3 regions of the Streptococcus vestibularis genome follow, and region 3 is predicted to be linked to each of the others. Evidence: predicted binding sites of a transcription regulator. Region 3 holds the regulator's gene; each other region holds the start of a gene.
The links. The regulator Rex, encoded in region 3, represses fermentation and respiration genes when NADH is low (regulators of the CRP and FNR family bind a similar motif). The targets are predictions, from matches to a motif close to TTGTGAANTANTTCACAA.
Positions count from the first base shown of each region.

Region 1: adhE (bifunctional acetaldehyde-CoA/alcohol dehydrogenase) is a predicted target of Rex. The motif match lies at 1,896-1,913, and genes of this name have one in related genera.
Region 2: EL076_RS09280 (class II fructose-bisphosphate aldolase) is a predicted target of Rex. The motif match lies at 2,489-2,506, and genes of this name have one in related genera.

Region 1 is NZ_LR134275.1:1,835,904-1,840,193, reverse strand. Features, by position in the region: gene EL076_RS09245 (M13 family metallopeptidase) at 1-1,791, shown strand, start outside; gene adhE (bifunctional acetaldehyde-CoA/alcohol dehydrogenase) at 1,933-4,290, shown strand, end outside.
Region 2 is NZ_LR134275.1:1,843,595-1,847,884, forward strand. Features, by position in the region: partial or broken gene treR (trehalose operon repressor) at 1-42, shown strand, start outside; gene EL076_RS09265 (TIGR01440 family protein) at 96-656, opposite strand; gene EL076_RS09270 (hypothetical protein) at 672-1,010, opposite strand; gene EL076_RS09275 (hypothetical protein) at 1,043-1,399, opposite strand; gene EL076_RS09280 (class II fructose-bisphosphate aldolase) at 1,565-2,446, opposite strand; tRNA gene EL076_RS09285 (tRNA-Leu) at 2,592-2,677, opposite strand; gene EL076_RS09290 (gamma-glutamylcysteine synthetase) at 2,861-4,156, opposite strand.
Region 3 is NZ_LR134275.1:1,427,358-1,431,647, reverse strand. Features, by position in the region: gene radC (RadC family protein) at 1-679, shown strand, start outside; gene EL076_RS07130 (gamma-glutamyl-gamma-aminobutyrate hydrolase family protein) at 737-1,432, opposite strand; gene EL076_RS07125 (redox-sensing transcriptional repressor Rex) at 1,425-2,084, opposite strand; gene EL076_RS07120 (DUF1831 domain-containing protein) at 2,227-2,574, opposite strand; gene EL076_RS07115 (cysteine desulfurase family protein) at 2,576-3,688, opposite strand; gene EL076_RS07110 (ribose-phosphate diphosphokinase) at 3,692-4,290, opposite strand, start outside.

The sequences.
Region 1 (4,290 bases), 410 kb from region 3:
GCAGATGAAATTGAAGACCTCATGCTTGAAACAACTGATCAGTGGTTGACAGGAGAGAATGTTCCTGACAATGCTGTTCTACAAAACTTCATTAAGTTTCACCGTATGGCTACGGACTTTGACAAACGTGAGGCAGTTGGTATCGAGCCTGTTAAGCCTTTGATTGAAGAATACAAGCAACTCTCGTCATTTTCAGAGTTTGCTTCGAAAATTGCTGAGTACGAGATGGCTGTTAAGCCTAATGCGTTCCCGTTTGGTGTGTCTCCAGACTTTATGAATGCCCAATTAAATGTTCTTTGGGCTGAAGCGCCACGTATTATTTTACCTGATACAACCTATTACACTGAGGATAATGAAAAGGGCAAGGAGCTTTTGGGAATTTGGCGTGAGATGCAGGAAGAACTCCTTGAGAAATATGGCTTCACAGCTGAAGAAATCAAAGATATCTTGGACAAGGTTATCGCTCTTGATGCTAAGTTAGCTAAGTATGTCCTTTCGAGTGAAGAATCTTCCGAGTATGTAGAACTCTACCATCCATATGATTGGGCAGACTTTACTAAGCTGGCGCCAGAACTCCCACTTGATAACATCTTCACAAAAATCTTGGGTCAAGTCCCTGATAAAATTATCGTTCCTGAAGAACGCTTCTGGACAGAGTTTGCGGCGGAATATTACTCAGAAGCAAATTGGGAGTTGCTTAAGGCGGACTTACTTATCGATGCTGCTACATCTTGGAATGCCTATTTGACAGACGAGCTTCGTATCTTGGCTGGAAAATATGGTCGTGCGCTCTCAGGAACACCACAAGCCATGGAAAAGAAAAAGGCTGCCTTCTATTTGGCACAAGGGCCTTACAATCAGGCTCTAGGACTTTGGTATGCAGGTGAAAAATTCTCACCAGAAGCAAAAGCAGATGTCGAAGCCAAAGTAGCAACCATGATTGATGTTTATAAATTACGCCTTCAAAAAGCGGATTGGTTGGCACCTGAGACACGTGAAAAGGCTATTACGAAACTGAATGTCATTACACCTCATATCGGTTATCCAGAAAAACTACCTGAGACATATGATAAGAAGATTATTGATGAGAACTTGTCACTTGTTGAGAATGCACAGAAGTTAGTCGAAATTTCAGTTGCACATAGTTGGAGCAAGTGGAATCAACCTGTTGATCGAAGTGAGTGGCATATGCCTGCCCACATGGTTAATGCTTACTATGATCCGCAGCAGAACCAAATTGTTTTCCCAGCAGCTATCCTGCAAGCACCTTTCTATGATATTGCACAAAGCTCATCAGCCAACTATGGTGGTATTGGGGCTGTTATTGCTCACGAGATTTCCCATGCCTTTGATACTAATGGTGCTTCCTTCGACGAAAACGGTAGTCTTAAGAACTGGTGGACTGAAGAAGATTACGCAGCCTTTAAGGAACGTACTGACAAGATTGTGGACCAGTTTGACGGTTTGGACTCTTACGGTGCTAAGGTCAACGGCAAACTGACTGTTTCTGAGAACGTGGCAGACCTTGGTGGTGTGGCCTGTGCCTTAGAAGCAGCTAAACGTGATGAAGATTTTTCGGTTCGAGAATTCTTTGTTAACTTTGCGACGATTTGGCGTATGAAGGCACGTGAAGAATACATGCAAATGTTGGCTAGCGTGGATGTCCACGCTCCTGCTAAATGGCGTACCAATGTTATCGTGAGCAATTTTGACGAATTTCATAAGGAATTTGATGTCAAAGAGGGCGACGGTATGTGGCGTGCCCCAGAAGATCGCGTGATTATTTGGTAAAAAGTGATGAAATCTGTCCAAAAATGGACGGATTTCTTTATTTTTTATTGATGTAAGGGTTTACATAATGTGTAGAAAACGCTATAATAGATTTGTGTTAAAGCTTGTGAAGTTTTTAACAAGTATCCAAAGGAGTTTCATATGACTAAACAAACTAAAGATGTTCAAACAATAATAGATGAATTGGCAACAAAAGGGGTTGAAGCCCTTGATGCCATGTCTAACTTTACGCAGGAGCAAGTGGACCACATTGTTCACCAAGCTGCGATTGCTGCCCTTGATAAACATATGTATTTGGCAAAATTGGCTGTTGATGAAACAGGCCGTGGTATTTATGAAGATAAAGCCATCAAAAACATGTATGCTTCTGAATACATTTGGAATAGTATTAAATATGACAGGACAGTAGGCGTTATCGCTGAAGATAAAGAACAAGGTTTGGTTTCTATCGCTGAGCCAGTCGGCGTTATCTGTGGGGTGACACCAACAACTAACCCAACTTCAACAACGATTTTCAAAGCCCTTATCGCTCTTAAGACTCGTAACTCTATCGTCTTTGCCTTCCACCCATCAGCTCAAAAATCATCTGCAGAGGCAGCTCGTATCGTCCGTGATGCAGCTATTGAAGCGGGTGCCCCTAAGAACTGTATTCAGTGGATTGAAGAGCCATCTATCGAAGCAACTGGTCTTTTGATGAACCATCCTAAGATTGCCACAGTACTTGCGACTGGTGGGCCTGGTATGGTTAAGGCAGCTTATTCAACTGGTAAACCTGCTCTTGGTGTAGGAGCTGGGAATGTACCATCTTATATTGCTGCTGATGCTAAGATTAAACGTGCTGTCAACGATATCATCGTTTCAAAAACTTTTGACAATGGTATGATTTGCGCTTCTGAACAAGCAGCTATCGTCGATGCAGCTATTTATGATGAAGTTAAGGCAGAATTTGAGGCACATCAATGTGTCATCATTTCTAAAAAAGCTGATATTGCTAAATTAGAAAAAGTCGTTCTTAATGAGGCGCGTACAGCTGTAAACGGTGCTATTGTAGGTCACTCAGCTATGGAAATTGCTGAAAAAGCTGGTCTTAAAGTACCTGCAGGTACGAAAATGCTTTTGGCAGAAATTCCAGATGCAACAATGGAACACCCACTTGCCTTGGAAAAATTGTCTCCAGTACTTGCCCTTATCAAATCTGATGGCGTTGAGGATGGATTCAAAAAAGCAGAAGGCATGCTCAATTTGGGAGGTCTTGGACATACAGCTGTTATCCACACTGAAAATGAAGAGCTCCAACTTCAATACGGTATCCGTATGAAAGCTTGCCGTGTCTTGGTGAATAGCCCATCGGCTGAAGGTGGTATTGGTAATATCTACAACAACATGATTCCATCATTGACTCTTGGTTGTGGTTCATACGGTCATAACTCAGTTTCACACAATGTTAGCTCATTTGATCTCTTGAATGTAAAGACATTGTCAAAGCGTCGCAATAACATGCAATGGTTTCGCGTTCCACCAAAAATCTTTTTCGAAAAAGATTCAATAACTTACTTGCGTCACATTGAAGCTGACCGCGTGATGTTGGTTTGTGACCCTGGTATGGTTCAGTTTGGTTACGCTGACTTGGTTAAACGCCAATTGGAACTTAACCGCCATAAACCAGCAGTAGATGTTTTCTCAGATGTTGAGCCAAATCCATCTACGAATACGGTTTACAAAGGTTTAGAACGCTTTGTAGACTTCCAACCAGATGTTATCATCGCTCTTGGTGGTGGTTCTGCAATGGACGCTGCTAAGGCTATGTGGATGTTCTTTGAACACCCAGATGTAAGCTTCTTCGGCGCTAAACAAAAATTCTTAGATATCCGTAAACGTACTTACAAGATTCCTTACGCTCAGAAGACAACCTTTATCTGTATCCCAACAACTTCAGGGACAGGTTCAGAAGTAACGTCATTTGCGGTTATCACTGATAGTGAAACTCACATCAAGTATCCATTGGCAGATTACGCTTTGACTCCAGATATTGCCATCGTTGACCCTGCTTTGGTTATGAGTGTGCCTGCTAGCGTTACAGCAGATACAGGTATGGACGTTTTGACTCACGCCATTGAATCTTATGTATCAGTCATGGCTAGCGACTATACACGTGGGCTTTCACTTCAAGCCATTAAACTTGTGTTTGAAAATCTTGAACATTCTTATCGCTTTGGTGATGAAGAATCACGTGAAAAAATGCATAATGCGTCTACAATGGCTGGTATGGCCTTTGCCAATGCCTTCCTTGGGATCAACCACTCACTAGCTCACAAGGTTGGTCCTATGTTTGACATTCCACACGGACGTACCAATGCGATTTTGATGCCTCACGTAATCCGTTACAATGGTCGTGATCCTCAAAAACACGCTATGTTCCCTAAATATGACTACTTCCGTGCAGACAAGGATTACGCAGACATCGCTCGTTTCATGGGATGGGGTACTGACAAACAATCA
Region 2 (4,290 bases), 420 kb from region 3:
GAAAAATTCAAATTTGTCGATTATGCCAAGCGTCATCATTGAAAGAAAGGGCTCTGCTAATAGAAAAAGTATCGGACAAGAATGTCCGATACTTTTTAGTTTTTACGGATAGGATCTGCTAGATACTCTGCACGAGCTCCACCAATTAACTTAGGACGACTAGCCAAAGCAGTCACATGAGCACCACCTAATTCTGGAGTAATAGGACGAAGAGGAACTTGGACCCTCTTCACATGCATACCAATAGAGGTGTCCCCAATATCAATACCAGCCTGAGCGACAATTTCCTCCACCTCAACAGGATCCTTCATGTAGTCGAAAGCAGCCAGCTGACCACTTCCACCAGCGTGCAAGGTCGGAAGAACATTCACAATTTCCAAATCTTTAGCCATGGCAAGCTCACGCTCGACAACCAAAGCACGATTCAAATGTTCACAGCCCTGAACAGCCAAGTAAATCCCTTTAGGTTCCAAAACCTCAAGAATAGTTTTCACAATTCGTTGACCGATTTCGCGGCTAGAGGCTTTGCCGATAGTCCCACCAGCAACCTCACTGGAAGACAGTCCCAAGACAAAGATAGCTCCTCTCCCAATAGCTGAACGTTCAACAATATCTTCTAGCAGAACACGTGTCTTCTCTTCTAAATCTAGCAACATCACAACATCCCTCCTTTAGACAACAGCTGTATTCAGGATTCGCACAATAAGATAGTACAGAATCACAAAAAAGACAAGGAAAAATGCCCCTAATAATAATAACTGCCTACGGCGTTTCTTACTTAGGTCCCAGGAGAAACCAAATCCCATCAAAAAAGGACCAACACTATAACTTAGCATAAACCATAAATCTACACGTGCTATATGCCAAAAAGAAGAAATAAAGGCCGCCAAACCTATTAAGGATAGACTCCAGGAAAAGTCCCAACGATTTGATTTAGCAAAAGCCAAACCTATTAAGAAGCAACCCAAGGCAGGCATGATAATAAATGATAGGGTCATAAAATAAAACATGCCATTATTATAGCATGTTTTACAGTTTCATGTTAGTGGCGGTTAATAACACCATAAGCAATAGTGAATGCAATAGCAGCAATACCTACAACAATTGCCATGATAGCCCAAAAAATAATCATTGCACGGCGTCCCTTGCGATTGTTGAAAGGAAGTCCCCAACCAACCATGATAACACCTATCAATCCAAGCCAGATTTTATAAGTGATAACAATCGCCGAATCAAAATAGGCAAAAGCAACCAAACCTAAACCTAGCAAAGAAATCAAATAAGACCACTTACCCTTCAAAAATGAAGGCAAGGCCCAACCAAATAACACTAAACCTAGTAGAGCAAGAGCTCCACCACCAAAAAATACAGGTACAATATAATTATCAAACATATTCATATTATAGCATATCTTAAAAAGTTAGGAAATAGAATCTATCAACCAAAGCCATATCCACTCTTTAAAATTTATTCACTCTCAATCACAGATTAATTGGCAGATACCAACTATTTATTTTAGTACAAAAAAACAAGATCCAGAAAAGACCTTGTTTTAATAAGCTAATTATGCTTTGTTTGCTGAACCGAATACGTCGATACGTTCTTCAACAGCTTCTGTAATAGCTTCGAAACCTGGTTTCAAGAATTTACGTGGGTCGAAGAGTTTCTTCTTGTCGTATTCTGCTTCATTTGCTTCGTATTCAGCAACAAATTTACGTGTTGCTTTAGCAAATGCGATTTGACATTCAGTGTTAACGTTAACTTTAGCAACACCAAGTTTGATAGCTGCTTGGATTTGATCGTCAGGAATACCTGATCCACCGTGCAATACGATTGGGAAGTTAGGAACAGCTTCTGTCAATTTTTGCAAGTGGTCAAGGTGAAGACCATTCCAGTTTTCTGGGTAAGGACCGTGGATGTTACCGATACCTGCTGCAAGGAAGTCGATACCAGTTGCAACCATAGCTTTAGCATCTTCGATTGGTGCCAATTCACCGTCACCGATGATACCATCTTCTTCACCACCGATTGTACCAACTTCAGCTTCAACTGATACACCGTTAGCATGTGCAAATTCAACAACTTTAGCTGCTTTTTCAAGGTTTTCTTCAACTGGAAGGTGAGATCCATCGAACATAACTGAAGTGTATCCTTCACGAATACATTCCAAAGCATCGTTGTAATGACCGTGGTCAAGGTGAATAGCAACTGGTACAGTGATACCCATTGATTCTACCAAATCTTCGATAAGAGCTTTACACAATTTGTAACCACCCATGTACTTAGCAGCACCCATTGAAGTTTGGATAAGCACTGGAGCTTGTTTAGCTTCTGCTGCACGCAAGATAGCTTGAGTCCACTCAAGGTTGTTTGTGTTAAATCCACCGACTGCGTAACCATTGTCACGAGCTGCTTGGACAAATTTTTCTGCTGAAACGATTGCCATTATAAAGGCCTCCTATATTTTTTTGGGCTTGAACCCGTTTACTTGTTTATTCTATCACAATTAGATTCAAAAAACTAGTTTTTCTACAATTTGTAAGCGTTTTGATTTTTTAATACAAAAAAACCAGTCTCTTGACTGGTTGCTCTGCGGAAAGAGGGACTTGAACCCTCACGACCTAAAGCGGTCACAGGATCCTTAGTCCTGCGCGTCTGCCAATTCCGCCATTTCCGCTAACTACATTAGTCATTATATCAAGTTTGACAATCAGTGTCAATACTTTTTTGAAAGTTTTTTCTTAAAACTATCTCTTGTCTCTTTCGAAACAACTATTATATAGTACCATTTATTGTATGCTATTGTCAATAAGCTTTTTGACTTTTTTTGTTTTTCTGAAACATTATATACTATCTGGAATTAGTCTAAACGATTTTTCAAAGCAGCTAATCGTTCTTGAAGAGGAGCTAAGTAAACCTCTTCTCCAAAGCCACGATTTTTGAGCCCATCCTCTGCACAAGTTAGTAGAGCCTCTGTCAAAGGCAAAATCAATTTGAAATCATCCTTTGAGATTTCCTTTTTCGAAAACAAGCAACGAATTCTAGGATAATCATAGTCAAAAACTTCAAATAAAGATGTGTCTTTTAAAATACTTTCTAGTGTCTCTAAGTTAACTAAAAGACCAAGGTGAAAGGCTGCTGGCGCAAAAGTTGCTGAGAAAGGCTGAGTACAAACACTTCGAAACTCAACAGTTCCCCTAGTCGTTAAATCTTGAAATTGATAAGAACGGTGAGTCTTAAAATCTTCCTCACTTGGCTCAATAGTGACTACTTCGCCATGAATAGAGCGTGCTTTGACAGATGGCGTACTTAGATAGTCTTTAGCACGTATTGGTTCAAAATAGTAGGTTTCGTCACCACGCTTAGCAGTAAAAATGGCTGTCTCAGACAAGTAAGAAAAATAGTCGTCTTCGCTCTTAAACACCTTAGGAAATACCCCTGCATTTTCCTTAAACACACCATGCATGGAATTCTCCCAGAAAACATCACGAGAAAGCGTTAAATCCCAATCAGAACCCCAAAAATCAGAGTTTGCCAATAATACTGCCTTGGGTCCCTCTATTTGATTAAAAGCATTTAAAACTCTTAAATAGGACGTTTTTGAAACATCTAACTGTACCTGACTCCCACAGATGAAAGAACCATATTCTGGATAATCATGAAAGAAAGGATTGTTCTTAGCTTTAGATAGCCCGAGAAAATCCATAAGCATCTCATAACGAGGAGATTTAACAGGTCTGTTGTCATTTTTTGCCCAGTTTGGATTCACTCCCCAACCTTGCAACTCATGATTATCATTCTGAAGATAAGGTTGAATTATACCGAGGTAAGTATCCAAACGTTCCTCAACCTCAGAGATTCTTTCAGCCTTTGCAAAAGCAAACTCAATCGTATTGTAGGAGACTTCAAAAAGAATCATATCTCCAGAAGCTTTATCAATAAGCTGAATAGGATTGTTATCCGAATCATACTTATCAGCTTGAAAATCAAAATTATCCAAGAGATAGGCTAGTAACCGTTTTGTAAGAGAGACATCTGTAGCATTACCACCCAAATTAACAACTGGGTATTCCAACTCAATCCCCACAAATAATTCGGGTTGCTCCTTAATTGGCTCATAATACCTTTGCTTAAGCAGTTCCTTGGCTGTTGTCAAAATAATGTCCCCCTTTTTAAAATAAGCTTATTCCATTATATCAAAATATTCAGACGATTTATAGCCCAAAAAAACGCCTGCTTACGAAAAATAACAGTATTACCTTTCGTAAACAAGCGTTACATGCTTATTTA
Region 3 (4,290 bases):
TATTGTATCTGAGGAGGCGGGGCTTTTGCCTCGTGAGCGACTCTTACAGAAGGGAGCAGAGGTTTTATCGGACCAGGAGTTGTTGGCGATAGTGCTGCGAACAGGGACCAAGTCTGAGTCGGTCTTATCTATGGCCAATCGTATTTTAACAGGGATGACGAGTTTGGCGGATTTGTCTCGTTTGTCCCTGAATGAGCTACAGGAAATTCCTGGTATTGGGCGTGTGAAGTCTATTGAGCTGAAGGCTATGGTGGAGTTGGCTAAGCGGATTGAGAAGGCTGAGTTGGCTCGTTCCGAGCAGATTATGTCCAGTCAGCAGGTGGCGCGTCGTATGATGTTGGATATTGGCGACAAGCCTCAGGAGCATCTGGTGGCTATCTATTTGGATACGCAGAATCGTATTATTCAGCAGAAGACAGTCTTTATTGGTGGTGTTCGCCGTTCGATTGCCGAGCCACGTGAGATTTTACATTATGCTTGTCATCTGATGGCGACGTCCTTGATAGTGGTTCACAATCATCCTTCGGGTGAGGCCTATCCGAGCCGAAATGATATTGATTTTACGCAAAAAATTAAGCGGTCTTGCGATGATTTGGGAATTTGTCTGCTTGATCATATTATTGTTGGAAAATCAACATATTATTCCTTTCGTGAGGAGAGGGAGGATTTTGAGCTTTAAGTAGAGTCTATAAGTTAAAGACACAAGAAAAGCAACTGAGTGTAGTCTCAGTTGCTTTTAAAGTTCGTTTACAACGTATTCAAAGAGTTTGAGGTCTTCTTCACGTTTGTGTAGGAGAAGTTCTGGATGCCACTGAACACCAAGGTAACGAAGGTCTGGAGTGTTTGATTCAACAGCTTCGACAGTATTATCCTCAGGGTCACGCGCAATAACACGGAGGTCAGAGGCCAAGTGCTTAATACTCTGATGGTGGAAAGAGTTGATAGAGGTTTCTAGGCCGTAAATCTCCGCTAACTTACTGTTTTCGTCGATAATCATTTCGTGGTAAAGGTAATCGGAAGGCTTATCCTGCCAGTGCCTTTCAATATCTTGATGGAGACTGCCACCAAGGGCAACATTCATGAGTTGGGTACCACGACAGATTGAAAAGATTGGTTTCTTTTGTTTGGTAGCTTCTTCAATCAGTGCCATCTCAAAGAGGTCTCGCTCAAGGAAGAAGTCATTTTCACTGGCATGATTTTCTTCGTTGTAGAATTTAGGGTCAACGTTTTGACCGCCGATGAGGATAAGCTTGTCAATCATGGAGATATAGTTTTTAGCCTCCGAAGGATCAGATACTGGTAGAAGGATTGCTAGACCACCAGCTTTTTGAACTCCTTCTACAAAACCAGATGGGGCATAAGACCAGTTGATATCTTCATGGGCTGGATTAGGTCTTACATTGGCTGTGATACCTATAATTGGTTTAGTCATTGTTTCTCCTTGCTTTTTCTTCTTCTTTCATGAAATAGAGTAGGGTTTGTAGCTCACTAGTCAGGTCTACGTATTGGAGAACCACGTGGCGTGGAAGATTGAGGTTGACTGGGGAGAAGCAGAGGATGCCTTCGATTCCAGCATCAACCAAAAGCTCAGCCACCTCCTGTGCCTTGACTGATGGCACTGTCAGGATCGCTGTTTTAATATCTTCCTGGGAAATCTTGTCCTTGATTTGAGAGATACCATAGATCGGAATATTGTCTTCAGTCTGACTTCCTACCAGTTCGTTATCGTCTGTATCAAAAGCCATAACCAGCTGCATGCGGTTACGTTCTTGAAAACGGTAGTGAAGAAGAGCACGTCCGATATTTCCTACTCCTACAAGGACTACTTTAGTTGTCGCATTATCATTAAGGAGTTCTGCGAAAAATGTCATCAGCTTACTAACGTCATAACCAAAACCACGACGACCTAACTCACCAAAATAGGAGAAGTCACGACGCACTGTAGCAGGATCAATTCCAATTGCTTCAGCAATTTGTTTGGAACTTGCTTTGTCGATATTTTCACGATGGAATCGTTTGAAAATTCGATAATAGAGAGAGAGACGTTTAGCAGTAGCGTTTGGAATGTTTTTCTCAAATGTCATTGATCGCATTTCCTTTCTTCAATTAGTATGATTCTCTTATATTTTAAGAAAAGTTTGTGAAAATTGCAACAAAATAGTGTAGATGAGGCGATATAAAAAACCTATCACATGGATAGGCTATTTCTATGTAGTAAGAAAAAATTTAGACTTCTTCTTGCTCAAAAACTTGACGGTCAACCAAACTCTGCATCAAGAAGTAGAATTTTTCTTGCAAGATGTGATGATCTTCATTTTTAAAGATATTAACGTTACGAAGGCCAGATTTGTCTGTGATTGACAATTTGAAACCTGTCAAATCTTTGTTAATAGTGATCTTTAGTGGGAAACCTTCACCTGAGTTAGGCACTTTTTCGAGTAGACGGTGTAACTCGTAGTTACCGATTTTATTTTGTACAAAAGTTGTATCACGAAGGGTGAATTTTTTGACATTAGGGCTGATGGTGTAACGGTATTTACAGTTAGTCAAATGAATGCTTTTTTCAAATGCCATGTTAGTCTCCTATGATTTGATTAAGTTTTTCTGCTAGGGCTTGGAGTTCTTCAGCGGTATTTTCCTCTGATAAACTAATTCGGATGGCTGTTTTTAACTTGTCAGAATCCTTACCATAGAGGGCCTGGATGACGTGGCTAGGGTCAACAGTTCCAGCAGTACAAGCAGAACCCGTTGAAACAGCAAAGCCAGCTAGGTCTAACAAGGTTAAGAGAGGGCCATTTTCCTTACCAGGAAAACTGATGTTGATGACGTGAGGTAGGCTAGATCCCCCATCATTAATTTCATAAGGAACGGTAAGGGTATCTAGAAAGACCTGACGAATCTTTTCAACATGCTGGTAATTGTCTTGGTAGTGGTCACTAGCATGCTTGTAAGCTGCGGTCATACCTGCAATACCGACCAGATTTTCAGTGCTGGCACGACGTTTTTCCTCTTGTTCACCACCATGGAGTAGGTTGTCAAAATGCAAATCGTTATGATAGAGCAGGCCGACACCTTTAGGTCCATGGAATTTATGGGCACTGATTGAGAGAAAATCGGCGCCAAGTTCTTCTGGGTGAATTGGAAGTTTTCCTGCAACCTGAACAGCATCCACGTGGAAAGCAGCCTGGTGATTGGCGAGTAGGTCACCAATTTCCTTGATAGGAAGCAATTGGCCGGTCTCGTTATTGGCATACATGACAGAAACCAGAATAGTATCGTCACGTAGGACATCAGCAATTTGTTGAGCAGTAATGACTTGATTTTCTGGTTGAATATAGGTTACTTCAAAACCAAAACGCTCTTCCAAGTAGGCCATGGTGTGAAGGACAGAGTGGTGTTCAATAGCAGTTGTAATCAGGTGCTTACCATTAGCTTGGTTGGCTAGGGCATAACCTTTGATAGCTGTATTGTTTCCTTCAGTCCCACCAGAGGTGAAAATGAGTTTTCGAGCAGGAACTTGAAATTGCTTGGCCATTTCTTCACGAGCCTCACGGAGTTCCTTAGAAGCCTTGCGGCCATAAGCATGTAGGCTGGATGGATTTCCAAAAGTTTCAGTCATGACATGTGTCATCGCTGAGATAGCAGCAGTATTCAAAGAAGTCGTTGCTGCATTGTCCAAATAAACCATAAATTAGTCCTCGTTGGCAGTATATGCAAAGAGTGGGCTAAGTGGTTGACGTTCAAAGATACGAGTAATAGCGTTAGCGATCAGCTCACTTGCTGAAAGGTATTTAACGTTTGTAGGCACTTTTTCTTTAGTCGCAACTGAATCTGTTACCAAGATTTCTTTAATTGGAGTAGCGTTGAGGACTTCGGCAGCACCTCCTGCAAAGAGACCGTGACTAGCAACTGCATAGATGTCTTTAACGCCACCACGTTCAAGGATTTTAGTAGCTTCAGCAAATGTTTTACCAGTATTGAGGATATCATCAACCAAGATTGCTGTTTTTCCTTCAACCTCACCAATGATGTAGCCTTCTTCACGTTCTGAATCATCTTGGGCGTAGTCAATGATAGCGATTGGTGCATCAAGGTATTCCGCCAAGCTACGAGCACGTTTAACACCTGAGTTTTTAGGGCTAACAACGACAACATCACTTCCTGTGAATCCTTTTTCGTTGTAGTATTCAGCAAACAAAGGCATTGTGAAGAGGTTATCTACTGGGATGTCGAAGAAACCTTGAACTTGGACAGCGTGAAGGTCAAGTGTCAAGACACGATTGACACCAG